Regions from separate parts of the Leucobacter viscericola genome, predicted to be linked through region 2. Evidence: predicted binding sites of a transcription regulator. Region 2 holds the regulator's gene; the other holds the start of a gene.
The links. Region 2 encodes HrcA, which represses chaperone genes, less so after heat shock. Its sites were predicted from a motif close to TTNGCACTCGNNNNNNNCGAGTGCNAA; they were not measured.

Region 1: the regulator HrcA is predicted to act here: its motif matches at 5,417-5,443, upstream of G7068_RS13710 (Hsp20/alpha crystallin family protein).

Annotation. Positions count from the first base shown of each region.
Region 1 covers NZ_CP049863.1:3,147,915-3,155,117, reverse strand. Annotated here, with positions in the region: gene G7068_RS13740 (hypothetical protein) at 1-1,089, shown strand, start outside; gene G7068_RS13735 (hypothetical protein) at 1,152-3,209, shown strand; gene G7068_RS13730 (hypothetical protein) at 3,220-3,513, shown strand; gene G7068_RS13725 (M23 family metallopeptidase) at 3,559-4,236, shown strand; gene G7068_RS13720 (hypothetical protein) at 4,233-4,583, shown strand; gene G7068_RS13715 (hypothetical protein) at 4,588-4,779, shown strand; gene G7068_RS13710 (Hsp20/alpha crystallin family protein) at 4,925-5,356, opposite strand; gene G7068_RS13705 (hypothetical protein) at 5,571-5,843, opposite strand; gene G7068_RS13700 (SOS response-associated peptidase family protein) at 5,892-6,515, opposite strand; gene G7068_RS13695 (hypothetical protein) at 6,744-6,926, opposite strand; gene G7068_RS13690 (hypothetical protein) at 7,175-7,203, opposite strand, start outside.
Region 2 covers NZ_CP049863.1:401,927-409,129, forward strand. Annotated here, with positions in the region: gene G7068_RS01910 (PhoH family protein) at 1-505, opposite strand, end outside; gene G7068_RS01915 (histidine triad nucleotide-binding protein) at 486-836, opposite strand; gene G7068_RS01920 (16S rRNA (uracil(1498)-N(3))-methyltransferase) at 882-1,628, opposite strand; gene dnaJ (molecular chaperone DnaJ) at 1,635-2,735, opposite strand; gene hrcA (heat-inducible transcriptional repressor HrcA) at 2,795-3,832, opposite strand; gene hemW (radical SAM family heme chaperone HemW) at 3,937-5,160, opposite strand; gene G7068_RS01940 (DUF1990 family protein) at 5,141-5,809, opposite strand; gene lepA (translation elongation factor 4) at 5,806-7,203, opposite strand, start outside.

The DNA.
Region 1 (7,203 bases), 950 kb from region 2:
GACCTTTGGGCGTACACGCAAGCCGCACCATCGGGCGACTTTGGGGTGTCGGTTGTGGGGTCGACTCCGCTCCGCGAAGGAACTGACTCAGACATCAAAGCGACTGCCGCGAAGATCGCAGTCGATAAAGCGAAGGCAGCGCTTGAGCTTCGGTCTAAGCCTCGCAAAGCGAAAGAGGCGCAGATTCGGAAGATACGAGAACAATATGCACCGCTGTTGCGTCCCCTCACCCGTGCTCGTGACGACGCAACTCAAGCGTATGACGCGCTTGTACAGGCGAAAGCCCCGAAAGCTCAGCTCGACGCGGCGAAAGCTCAGGTTACAACAAAGCAGGAAGCGCTCAAGAAGAAACGTGACGAGCGCGACAAGAAGATCGAGCCGTTGCAGACCCAGCTTGAAGACCTGCGCGATGAAGAGACACCGTGGCAGGAACCTTACGACGATGCGGAGGAAGCGTATCGGGCAGCACAAGAACAAGCTCGTAAGGATGGTGGTGGGCTCAAGATTGAGGCCGCTGATTTCCCCGACACGTGGGACGAAATCACAAAGCTTGCGAAACAGTATGGTTTCGACTTCACAACTCGTGCTGTGTGGAGTGAAGGCAAACCGGACTACCGCATCCAGATTGCCTACCCTTCTGCAGGCCGCACACGTGATGACCTGACTTTTCAGCAGGGCATCAACATCATTTCGGAGCTCAAGCCGCGCTCGATTCCGTACGCATCTGAGGTCCTGGGTCGCGGTGCTGGTGAGGGCGATGGCGCAATCCGGGCAAATAGTGCTCGGGTGGATCGTCGAGCACGCCGCAACATCGTTCTCTCACGACCCGAAATATCCACGGTCTCAGCCTTGCGCGCCGAAGTCGCTACCGAGCTGAAGTACGCGGGAGGCTTCTTGGAGATCCCCTCGATTACCGTGCGTGACAACCCTGCGGCACCGTTGTGGTCTTGGAATCCGGGCGACACGATCCTTGTGCAGGGCGTCGTACCCAACGTGGGCAGGATCGCCTGGTGGCACCGGATTCTGTCATGGAAACTACGCAGCCCAATTGAGGCTGAACTTCGACTTGAAAGGGTGAATGCCATATGAGTGATGCACTCGATAGGATCGCCCGCCAACAGGCTGCGCTCTCAAAGGATGTACAAGGATTGATGCGCACACGTCAGGTAGTGAGGTCGACGATCTCCACGCCGGATGGCGAGGTGCAACTCTCTGATGCGTTCGCTGACGCTACGGACGCGGCTGCGGCTTTGCCGGGTCAGCGTGAAGTCCTTGCCGCTCTTGATGCGGCACAGTCCAGCGATTTCGATCTGATTGGCGAGGCAATCACTGAGCAGGAAGCCCTTGCGGATGGTTTGCATGAAACCCAAATGAGTGTCATCGGCACGAATCTTGTGGTGCAGGCGGCCCAAGAGCAGGCCGAGGAAGCAATCCGGGCTGCATCTGAGGTGTCTGAATTTGCGGAGGGTGTGAAAGCGGTCGCGGATGCTGCCGCGAATGATGCTGAGGCGGCGAAGACCACTGCGAATTCTGCTCAGCGTGAGGCGAAGGACGCGGCGCAAGCGGCGATTGATCGTGCCGCTGATGCTGAACTGGCGGCCAAGGAGTTTGCTAAGGCTCAAGCTGAGCAGGCTCAGATTGATGCGAACGACGAAACTGGGCGGGCGGTCGCTGCAGCAAAGGTTGCGGCGGCGAAGGATGCTCAGGACAAGGCCGACGAAGCTGAACGGGCAGCGAAAGAGAAAGCTGCAGAGGCGAAGCTCGCTGCTGATAGCGCCGCGCAAGCCGCCGCTACCGCTGACGCGAAAGCAGTGCAGGCGCGTGAGGATGCGTTGAGGGCGGCACGCTACCGGGTCGGGCCTGATGGCGTGTATTCCCCGGCGATGCCTGAAGGTGGGTTTCGGATCGGCGCTCAGTTGGTGCGTGTGAACGCTGACGGTCATCCATACCGGATTGACCGGTGGGCGGGCGCTGAGTGGGTGCGTGATCAGGTGCTCATGGATCAGTTGTTGATCCCGAGCGAGGATGGCACTATCGCGATTGGGAATGCCCAGATCTATGCGCCGACGATCATTGGTGGCGAGTTTTTCGGCAACCGGTTTGAAGGGTCTACCTTTACACTTCCGTCTGTCGAAGCGTCCGAAACGGTGCTTACGGATCAGTGTGAGTCGGTTGGTCAATGGGTGGGGCCATGGGACCCAATTCCGAAGCCGACGCTCTCAACTGCGCAGAAGCGCAGTGGCAACTATTCCCTACTGCTTTCCAAGAATCCCTCGACCACTGAACGAGGCGCAAAGCGGCCCATCCCAACGACGTCGTTTCCTCGGGGAGGCTATTTTTCCGTATGGGTTTGGAGGTCGGTGGCCGGTTCAATGCTGGTCACCGACGAGGCGCAAGTCTATGGCGGGTATGACATGCCTGCGAAAACATGGGTAGAGATTCGGTGTGCGATTCCCTCTGGCGTGTCAGTAAGCCAGATCAGGGTATCGGATGCTGGCGCTGGTGCCGCGTTGATCTACATTGACGATTTGACCGTGGTTAGATACACCTCGCTCTCTGGGAAGGCTGCGATTGATCGCGCGCCGTCTGGTGCTGCACGCGTCTACAGCGAAGCGGCTGATGGGTCGATGATCAAGTTTCAAGACTCTCAGCTTGAGGCAGACTATGGCGGGCTCTCGGGTTTTGTGCGTCCTCACCTTTTCGGTGCGAGCGCAATTTCAGTCGAGATGGGCGTGTCCAGCACCCAAGCAGACACTCGATCAGAGCTCCGGCTCGATGCTGGCGGATCACTTCTAAGTATCGTTGCCGTGCGCGATGACACGCTGATTGGCCGATTCAGGTTTGATGGCGATGGCGTTATTACGGTCCAGGACACGATCCGGTCGCGTATTGACACTGACTGGCAAAATGTCGCGATCCCTGGCGGTACGGGTACGTGCCGTTGGATGCGCAAGCTAGGAATCATTTATCTCGAATTTGATGTGAAGTACACGGCGAGTGTCGCGGCGAATGGTGTGCTTGCGCCTGCGTTCACGTTGCCTGCTGCCGCGTATCCGCCGCTCAACAAACCGATCTCGGTTGTTGGTGGTGGCAGTGTTCCCGGTCTGGGGTGGGTGGATTCTGCTACTGGGCGATGCACGATCCGTAATTTGCATACCGCGGCCTCTACCTCGTTTTTGGGGCATGGGTCGTGGCCTGCCTCATCGTAAGGAGTATGTGATGTCGTATTTGACTCAGGCGAAGCTTGCCGGGGATCAGTTGATTATTCAGCGGGTGACGGCGTGTGCCGCTTCTGAGGGGGTTCCTGATGCGCCGTTTTGGGCGTCGCAGCAGGGGTGGAGGTTGTCGGCTCAGCCGGGGTGGGATGCCGCGTATGAGTCTGCACTGGCTAGCAAGGTGTCGGAGCCGGGAGGTGATAGCTCGGTGATTAGTGACGGCATGATTCTTGCCGCGGTGCAGGCGATCCGTAAGGCTGAGTCACCCCCAGATCCACCGCAAGCCGAAACCAACTAGACCCCGCCAGGTAGCGGGGTTTTTGCATGTAAGGAGGGGAAATTCATGGCGCAACTTTATTACCCGCTCGATCCGGCGCTCGTGTCTGAGTGGCCTGGGCCTCGTGACGGCGGCAGTTGGTGGCATTACGGCACCGACTTTGCTGTTGGGGTTGGGACACCACTCGCGGCGAGCTTTGATGGCCAGGTCGTGTTTGCTGGCGGCGACGGCGCGCGAGGCCAGATTAACGGGGTTTGGGCGAACGGTGAAGGCCTCACTGTTGATATTCGCCGCTCTGATGGCCTAATCGCAAGGTACGGGCATCTGTCACGTATCGATGTGCAGTACGGGCAGTGGGTGACCGCTGGCCAGATCATCGGCCTATCCGGGAACTCCGGCTACACGACCGGGCCGCACTGCCACTGGGAACTCCGGTGGGATCGTGCATGGTCCGGCGGCGCATGGGCTCACCCACACAACCTCGGCGCGATTGCGCTACCCAAACACGCTGCACCGGCTAAGCCCGCAGCACCAACACCAAAACGCAAGGAGCACAACATGTTGATGGCATTCTACGAGCATGCAGCGGGCAAAGGTCAGGGCCGCTGGCTCATCTTCGGCCCCAAGTTCCAGATGGAACTCTCAACCCAGCGCGCGGCTGATGCGTTCGCGAAGCAGCTCGGAGTGACACCGTTTGTTACTGATGGCGGTGGCTGGGCGAAGTTCAAGCGAGTCTCGAAATGACCGCAGCCCCGCCCGGTGGAATCGGGATGGGTGATCTCTGGAAGCAAGGCCAGAACACCCAGGAGCGGCTTGCAAAGCTTGAAGTGATCGTGGAGCGCCTCGCGAAGGTCGATGAGCGTCTTGATTCGCATTCCAGTAGGTTGCGCATGATCGAGGGCGCGACGATTCGGCAGGAGGGCGACGCCGCGGATATTCGCTCGCTCGATACCCGTGTAACAACGCTCGAATCACAGCTTGGAACGGTTGGCAATCAAGTCTCACGCTTCTCTTGGCTGCCAACTGTTGTTGTCGGTGTGATTGGCGCTGGCGGTGCAACACTTCTCGCACGTCTGATTAACGGAGGATAAGAACATGAAACCTACAGAGTTCGCGCGCCTCGGCGCGTATCTGATCAGCGCGGCCACAGGTGCCGCACTCGCCATTATCGGCGGACTCAACGGCGACGGAGGGCTCGTGACCGCGGGCGTCGGACTTCTCGGAGTTGGCAGCCTCGCTGGCGCGAACATCACACGTACCGGCAGCGACACCGAAGACACGGTGTGACCCTTGCTCCCTCGCTTGACCTACGGGTTGAGCGAGGGGGTTATTTTTGTGTCCGGTGCAGTTTGCCGTGTCAAAGGATCCTGTTTCACAAACAACAAGAGGTGGGACCCGGATGGCCCCACCTCTCATTTACCTGCCCCGCTGATTAGGTGGCGAGTTCTTTGTGTCCGTCTGGCACGCTCATGCCGGTTTGGACTTCAATCTTTCGTGGTTTTGCCTTCTCGCTCATGGGAATAATGAGACTGAGCACGCCGTTCTCGTAGTTTGCTGAGATTGCGGTAGTGTCGACTCCTTCACCGATGCTGAACTGTCGCAGGTAGCTTCCCGCTGGTCGTTCTTTGGCGAGCCATTTCACGCCGTCTGTTCGCGCGGTTGTCCGGTTGGCTCGGATGGTGAGGATTTGTCCGTCAACATCAACGTCGATAGATCCTGGGTCCATTCCTGGGAGGTCGGCGTTGAGCACGTAGGCGTTGTTGTCTCGATAGAGATCGACTGGCATTGCGCGCATCGGTGATCGTTGCGTCACGCTGTTGGCAATGCGTTCCATCTCGGTAAAAGGATCAAAAGACATGGACATAATGAATTAATCTCCTTCCAAGTGTGGTGCTTGAGCTTGGGGCGCTCAAGTGGTTTTAGATTAGCACTCGCTACCTGAGAGTGCTAATAAAGGGTGCTGGAAAATTGCTCAAAAGTGGCTGCTCAGCGATGAGTGTCAGACAGTGCCCAGTAAGAGAAACTGGAAGTAACCAAGTAAGCTCCCTCTCGCGTTCGGGCGAGGGGGTCTTTTGTGTTTACTGGTAGCCGCCTGGCCCGATTCCGCGGTTGCTTTGCGTGGTTGGGCGTGTGCTTGGCCACGGTACGGTTTTCTCGGCCTCGGTCAGTCCGTTGTAGATCCCTGTCATGCGGCGCTGTGCGGGGTCGGATTCCCATTTCATCACCATGTAGCGGTCCGCGCCGGTTGTGTCGGTGATTTTGTGGATGATGGCCTTGGGGTGTTGCCTGATCTCGCGTAGCACGATCCATGTGTTGGTGTCGATTTGGATCAGGTTGTCGATGTATTTCATGGTGCTCTCCTGCGGTCAGGAGTTGAGGGTACGGCAGGGGGCTGACATTCATGCCGCGGTGAGTGTGCGTGAGATTTCGTCGGAGCCGTGCTGCACCTCTGACACGAGCGATTCGTCGCCGGGACGCTTGGGGTCGAGCCAATCGGAATACAGGTCTTGTGGGAGCACGAGCGGCATGCGCGGCCAATAGTCGGCGGCTTCGCCTACGGAGTCGCGGGTGACCATCGAGTAAGTGACAAGCTCGGTGCCGTCTTCTCGAGTAACGGTGTTGGTGAGTGCCGCGATGCCGAACGGCTCATGCTCTGGGAGGTGGAACTTCCCGCCCTTTTCGACGTACCAGGATGCGGGGAGGATTGCGCGGTGCTGAAAGGGGCGCTTCCATGACCGTAGGAGTTTGTCATCGCGCGAGTTGAATGCCGAGAATTTCACCGGGCCGCTGCTGTCGAGCCAGATCCACCACCACGCCATCAGCAGCTCACGCTCCCCCGATTCATTCGCACGGATAATCGGGTTGAGGTTGACTGCGTTCTTGCCGGTGATCTTCGCGCTCCCGCTGCGCTGCTCCATCCACTCAGACAGAAGCGCTTGCGAATCCTTCTCGCTCAGAGGCTCTAACCCGTCCGGCAGCTCGATCCGCTCACCTGATCCGCTGAGTCCGTATGATGCACACATGCAGGCAGAATACGCCCCTGAGCTGATCCGAGGCTAGGGGGTTTCGGGTTCCCAAGGTAGCCGATCCGGGAGCGGCGCGAGGATTCTGCCCTCACCGCATTCGCTGCACCGGAGCACGCTCGCGCTCTCCCTGCCCATTGGTCCACCGCACTTCAAGCAAGTCCACATGCACCCAGCTTGCCCGCGCTTCACGCCCCGATGTGGCGGTTACGGGAATCTGTGGATAACTTACTCTTTGATCCAGGAGATGATGAGCGCGTTTTCCGGGATCACGCACGCTGACTTTGCGGCCTCCCATGTCTCGCCCTCGCCCGTGACCTCCACCATTTCAAAGGTGGAGAGGTCACGGGTGTGACGATCCTCAGGCGGGACCGCGTTAGCTTCGAGAGCGAGATGGGCGCGAGCAATCATGACCCCAGACTAGCCCGCATCGACCGCCCGGACGGTCGAGCACGGTGCGAGCTCACCGCACGACACGCATTCCTCGTCTCGATGACTAAAGCGTCGGTCGCGTGACGGCTCAACTGGTACATGATGTAACGCGCGTACTCTCTCGATGGCGGCGCGTGCTTCTCGGAGCTCAGCGATCAGGGCCCGCACATGTGGGCTATGCTTCGCCACCGGCATGCGTTCTAACTCGTCAAGATCAAGCTTTCCGCTCACCATTCCACTCCCGCCCAAAGTCCAG
Region 2 (7,203 bases):
CCTGCACCGCTTTGGCCATCGCCAGGTAGGTCTTACCCGTGCCAGCCGGGCCGATGCCGAACACAATCGTGTTCGCCTCGATGGCGTTAATGTACGCCCGCTGCCCGGCGGTCTGCGGGCGAACCGCACGACCGCGAACAGTAAGGATTGGTTCGCTCAGCACCTGGGCGGCTGTCGGACCGTTACCTTCGTGCACCATCCGAGTAACTTCGCTCACGTCACGTCGTGAGACCGTGCCGCTGCGTCTGGCCAGCTCAAGGATCTCGCGCACAACCTCTTCAGCGGCACGGACCTCGAGAGCGGGCCCGCGCAGTGTAAGAACTTCGTCGCGAACGTGGAACACCACACCGGGGTGCTGCGATTCAAGGTCAGCGATGAGCTGGTCCCGATGCCCCAGCAGGGAAGCGAGATCAACACCGGCAAGAAGCACGGTGCGTTGCAGCTCAGGATCGTCGACGACTCCCGACTGCGGGGTGGGTGTTGGTTCAGCTTCCAACGAGTGCATTCTCCTTGAGATCACCGGCAAGCACGTGCGCGTGCACGTGGAAAACCGTCTGGCCGACGCCCGCGCCAGAATTAAAGATAAGACGGAACTCGCCATCTGCGAGTTCATCTGCGAGACGCTGTGCGACAGCCACCATATCGGCGAGTGTCTCTGGATCGCCCGCAGCGAGTTCAGCAACATTGCGATACTGAGTCGCCTTCGGGATCACCAGCACGTGCACCGGCGCCTGCGGGTTAATGTCGGGGAACGCGATCACACGGTCGGTCTCCGCGAGGATCTCAACTGGGATTTCGCCCGACACAATCTTGCCGAATACCGTCTCTTCTGCCATGCAGGCAAGTCTAGCGCTGCCGTCAGACAACATGGCAGGGATTCGCTACCAGCGGCCAAGAGCCACGTTGAGCACCGCGAGAGCAGCCGGGCCTGCAGAGGACGTGCGCAGAACCGTGTCGCCCAGCACCTTAATCTCGGCGCCAGCAGCCTCGAGCGCATCTAGTTCAGCATCAGAGAGGCCACCCTCGGGGCCGACCACAAGATAAATGTCGCCGTCCGTGTCATGGTTCCACGCGCTCAGCGCACTGGACCCGCGCGGGTGCAGCACAACAACACGAGAGGACTCGCGCCCGGCAATCGCGCACAGCCCGTCGAGCGAGACGGGCTCCTGAACAACCGGGATCCTCGCCCGCAGCGATTGTTTTGAAGCCTCGCGCGCGATCCTCGCCCACTTCGCGACCCCCTTGGCGGCCTTATCGGGATCGTTCCAGCGCGAAACCGAGCGCTCCGCCTGCCACGGCACGATGTCGTCGACCCCAAACTCGGTCGCCTGTTCCACGGCCCGCTCATCACGATCGCCCTTGGCTAGGGCCTGCACGAGCACTACACGAGCCGCGGGCTCGGGATCGCGCCGAACACTGTCGAGCTGCACGGCAAACGAGTCTTTGGTGACACTCGCCACCGGTCCTACACCGATCACACCGGCACCGTCGCCAACCAGAATCTGTTCCCCGACGCGCAGACGACTCACGCGCACCGCGTGCCGTGCTTCGTCACCCGTAATAGTGACGAGCGCACCAGGAACCCAACCCTCAGAGCTGGGTCCCTCGGCAAAGTACAGATTGGCCACGACAGACTAGCCCTGGCGGAAGAAGCGGTCGCGAATCTTGCCGAAGAAGCTCTGCTGGAATTCACCCAGGTGCGGAGCCTCGTCTTTGCGAAGAGCGGCGAGCTGACGAACGAGATCTTTCTCTCGGTTTGAAAGCTTCTCGGGTGTCGCTACCTGCACGGCGATCTTCAGATCACCGCGGTTGGTTGAACGGAGGCCCTGGATGCCGCGTGCGCGAATGGTGATGATGTCGCCGGACTGAATGCCCGCTTCAACCTCAACCTTGATATCGCCGTCGAGGCCGGGAACCGTCGACTCGACACCCAGAATGGCATCGGTCATCGACAGCTGCATCGTGCACAGCAGGTCGTTGCCATCACGGCTGAAGATGTCGTGGTGCGTGACCCTGAACTCGATGAAGAGATCACCGTTGGGCCCACCACCGGGGCCCACTTCGCCGCCACCGCGCATTTGCATGCGTGTGCCCGTGTCGATGCCCGACGGGATGTCTACGGGAAGGGTGCGGCGCTCACGCACACGACCCTTACCGGCACACTCGACGCAGGGGTGCTCGATGACTGTTCCGTAGCCGTGGCAGCTTCCGCAGGGGTGCATCGTCACAACGTTGCCGAACAGCGAACGAACCTGGCGCTGCACCTGTCCCTGGCCATTACAGACGTCACAGGTGACGGGCTGGGTGCCGGGCTGGCAGCAGCTTCCCTGGCACGCGCCACACAGCACGGCCGTGTTGATCGTGACCTCACGCTGTACGCCGAAGATGACCTCTTCAAGGCTGACGTCGACACGGATCATGGCGTCGTCACCGCGCTCGGCGCGCGAGCGAGGGCCGCGCTGGCCGCCACCGAACCCACCGCCGCCGAAGAAGGTTTCAAAGATGTCACCAAAGCCGCCCATGTCGGACTGGCCGCCACCCATGTCGTAGCGCTGCCGCTGTTCGGGATCGCTCAGCACGTCGTAGGCATGGGTCACACCTTTAAAGCGCTCCGAGGCCTCTTCGCTCGGGTTGACATCGGGGTGCAGCTCACGCGCTAAACGGCGATAGGCCTTCTTGATCTCTTCGGGTGTCGCCTCACGGGTCACGCCGAGGGTCTCGTAGTGGTCGGCCACGGGTTAGCTCCTCACAGGGTGGATGATCAGGTTGAGAAAGTGTGTATCGGACAGGGGATCTACTGATCCTCACCGAGTAAATGATTGAGATACCTTGCGACAGCGCGCACGGTTGCGATGTTGCTGGCGTAGTCCATGCGGAGCGGGCCGAGCACACCCAGACGGGAAACCGAGGTGCCCTCAGCCTCGTAGCTGGAGGCAATCACCGAGGTCGCAGCCAGGCCATACGGCTCGTTCTCGCGACCGATTGAGGCGGACACATCGCGGCCGTCTTGCACGAGCTCGTCAAAGAGCCGCAGGAGTGTGACCTGCTCTTCGATCGCCTCGAGCACGGATCCGAGTGATCCCTCGAGTTCACCCGAGCGCGAAAGGTTTGCGGCCCCAGCGATCGCAATGCGGTCGCTGCGGTTCGCCTGCAGCTGCGTGCTCACGACCGCCAGAACCTGGCTGACAAGCTCGGTCTCGCCGGGTTGCGCCCAGCTGTCGATGCTGCTCAGTAGCTCCGTGATTCCCGCGGCGGCTGTGTCAACGTCGTGGCCAACCGTTGCGCCGGCGATCCGGTCGCGAAGCCCGCGGGTCCACGCCTCCGTCACTCTCGCCGCGGGGAGCTGCGCGAGCTGCTGCTCGACAACCCCACTGCCAAGAATGAGAACGCACAGAATACGATCCTCAGCGACGGCGACCAGGTCGATGTGTCGCACCATCGTGCGCCGAAGAGAGGGGTACTGAGCTACCGCGACCTGGTTTGTGAGCTGGGAAAGCAGACGAACGGTGCGCGACATCACGTCGTCTAGGTCGGCCGACTCCCCCAGAAAACGCTCGATCGCGGCGCGCTGGGCCGAGGTGAGTGGGCGAATCTTCGCGAGGGTGTCAACATACAGGCGATAGCCCTTGTCTGTTGGCACACGGCCCGACGAGGTGTGGGGCTGCGCGATCAGCTCATCTTCTTCAAGCAGCGCCATGTCGTTGCGGATGGTCGCGGCCGACACACCAAAGCTGTGTCGATCAACGATTGCCTTCGACCCAACAGGCTCGTTCGACGAGACATAATCGCTCACGATGGCGTGGAGCACCGCAAGACTTCGCTCGGAAACCACGGCAACTCCTTCCACACCTCGCGAGTTCATTGGCACTCGACACTACTGAGTGCCAAGTCTAGCGCAGGGTGAACGCAGACACTCTGCGCATTCACCCAGCGAATTCACCCGAGCAGGCGGTGCACCACGGTGTCGGCAAGCAGACGCCCGCGAAGCGTTGGCACGATCCTGCCGCGAATGGCCGCGCGGCCATCAATAAGCTCCTCAGCAATCAGCTCGGGGATCGCCCGTCGTTCGTCTACGGTGAGCACATCTGCGGGTAGACCATCCGCGATACGCGTTTCCAGAAGCACCCGCTCGGCGCGTTTCGCCTCTGGCTTGAGGATCTCGCGCGCGTGGGCGGGCGAGACACCCTTTGCGATGCGTTCCGCGTAGGGGCGTGGATGTTTGACGTTCCACCAGCGAACTCCGCCGACATGGCTGTGCGCACCCGGCCCAGCGGCCCACCAGTCCTCGCCAGTCCAATAGGCGAGGTTGTGGCGCGAGCGAGTCTCGGGCGAACGAGACCAGTTGCTGATTTCGTACCAGTTCATGCCTGCGGCCTGAAACCGTGCGTCTGCAAGCTCGTACATCTCGGCGTGCAGATCCTCATCGGGCTCGGGCACCTGACCACGTCGAATCTGGGCCGCCAGTTTTGTGCCCTGCTCGACGATGAGCGCATAGGCCGAAATATGATCCGGCTCGGTCGCAAGCGCGGCTTCGATTGAGCGCTCCCAGTCAGCGAGACTCTCCCCCGGCGTACCGTAAATGAGATCCACGCTCACCTGCAAACCCGCCTCGCGCGCCCACCGTGTGACGAGCGGCACGCGTTCGGGCGAGTGCGTCCGGTCAAGCGTGCGAAGAACATGGGGCACGGCGGACTGCATACCGAAGCTCACTCGGGTAAAGCCCGCCTCGGCAAGTGCGTGCAGGTAGGCCTCGTCGACCGAGTCGGGATTCGCCTCCGTTGTCACTTCAGCGCCGTCAGCCAGTCTCCACTCGCGCCGGATCCCGTCGAGCATCCCGATAAGATCACCAGCGGGCAGCAGGGTTGGTGTACCGCCGCCGAAAAACACGGTGGACACCGGCCGCTCCGGCAGGCCAGCATCCTTAAGCACACCAGCCCCAAAGCTCAGCTCCCGCTGCACCTGACTGGCGTAGTCCGCCTGGCTAGTGCCACCGAGTTCACTCGCGGTGTAGGTATTGAAGTCGCAGTACCCGCAGCGCACCCGGCAATAGGGCACGTGCACGTAGACACAGAAACGGCGATCCTCAGCCCCCTCGAGCACACTCGCGGGGAGGGATCCGTCTTCGGGGGCCGGGTCACCCTCAGGAAGAACGCTGGGCACGATCCGCAGCTCCCGGCGCCAACGCTTCGAGCTGATCCTTGGCCAGCTCTACCGCCTCGCGAATCAGCGCCTTACCCTTGAGTCCCAACAGGCCGCTCTTCGGGGAGGCGAGAAAACCGCGGGCGACGGCCCACACTGTTTGATCCTCGCGAATCTCGACGGTAAACCGCTGCTCTCCCACAACGCCGTCTTCGTCGCGAGTGCCCCAGGCGAAGCCCGCCATCTGATCCTCGTCAACGGTGTACACAACGAGAACACTGCGCGGTGTCTGCCCGGACAGGGTAAACACGGCCGAGGTACCGGGCACGATGTAGGGTTCGCCGTCAGGGCCAAACTGCTCTTCTCGAACCCGAATACCCTGGGCCTGACCACTCTCATCAAACTCGGGCCCAACATAGGCCTCGTCGGTTCCCCGAACGATCTCGCTGACCTCGATGCCCGCGCCGCGCTGGGCACCCCAGGTCATCAGCAGGCTTGATGCCGCGACGAAGCGCTCCTGACCGCTGCCAAGCTGCAGGGCTTCTAAGTACGATTCGGTGCCCTCAGGGGGAAAGCGCACGACATCGGCAAGTTTTGATGCACCAACGGCAGCGTAGGTCACCGGCATCTCAACGTGACTGCTGCGCCGGTTGTTTTCGGTCGAGCTCACTTCTTGGCCGCGTCCTTACCCTCAACGTCCCCTGAGAGGGCAGCAATGAAGGCTTCCTGGGGCACTTCAACCCGGCCGACCATCTTCATGCGCTTCTTGCCCTCTTTCTGCTTCTCGAGCAGCTTACGCTTACGGCTAATGTCGCCGCCATAGCACTTGGCAAGAACGTCCTTGCGGATCGCACGGATGCTCTCGCGCGCGATGATCCTTGAACCGATTGCGGCCTGAATCGGCACCTCGAACTGCTGACGCGGAATCAGCTTGCGCAGCCGCTCCGTCATCATCGTGCCGTAGGAGTAGGCATTGTCGCGGTGCACAATCGCGCTGAACGCGTCAACCTGCTCACCCTGCAGCAGAATGTCGACCTTCACGAGATCGGCTTCTTGCTCGCCCATGGGCTCGTAGTCGAGGCTGGCGTACCCCTGCGTGCGGCTCTTGAGGTGATCGAAAAAGTCGAACACAATCTCGCCGAGCGGCATGCTGTAGCGCAGTTCGACGCGCTCACCCAGGTACTCCATGCCCATCAGGCTGCCGCGCCTTGACTGGCAGAGCTCCATGATGGTGCCGACGTAGTCTTTCGGGGCGAGGATCGCAACGCGCACCACGGGCTCGCGCACACTGCCAATCTTGCCCGTCGGGTACTCCGACGGGTTCGTGACGGTGATCTCTTTTTTGTCTTCGGTCGTGACCTGGTAGACAACGCTTGGCGCTGTTGCAATCAGGTCGAGGTCAAATTCGCGGCGCAGACGCTCCGTGATGATTTCGAGGTGAAGCAGGCCGAGGAATCCGCAGCGGAAGCCGAAGCCGAGGGCAACCGAGGTCTCCGGCTCGTACTGAAGGGCCGCATCAGAGAGCTTGAGCTTGTCGAGGGCTTCGCGCAGCACGGGATAATCCGAGCCGTCGATCGGGTACAGACCTGAGAACACCATGGGCTTCGGATCCGTGTAACCGGGCAGCGCATCGGTCGCTGGCTTCATCTTGGTCGTGACCGTGTCACCGACCTTCGACTGGCGCACGTCTTTTACGCCCGTGATGAGGTAGCCGACCTCACCAACCGCGAGGCCCTTGGTTGGCTTCGGCTCAGGAGACGAAACACCGATCTCGAGCGCCTCATGCTCAGTGCCGGTCGACATCATGAGGATGCGTTCACGCGGCGAGAGTTTGCCGTCGATCATTCGAACGTAGGTCACAACACCGCGGTAGGAGTCGTAGACCGAGTCAAAAATCATGGCTCGGGCCGGCGCGTTTGCGTCACCCTTCGGCGCGGGCACACGGGCAACCACACTGTCGAGCAACTCTTCGACACCCATGCCGGTCTTACCCGACACCTTCAGAATGTCTTCGGGGTTTCCACCGATCAGGTCGGCGATCTCTCGCGAGACCCGCTCGGGGTC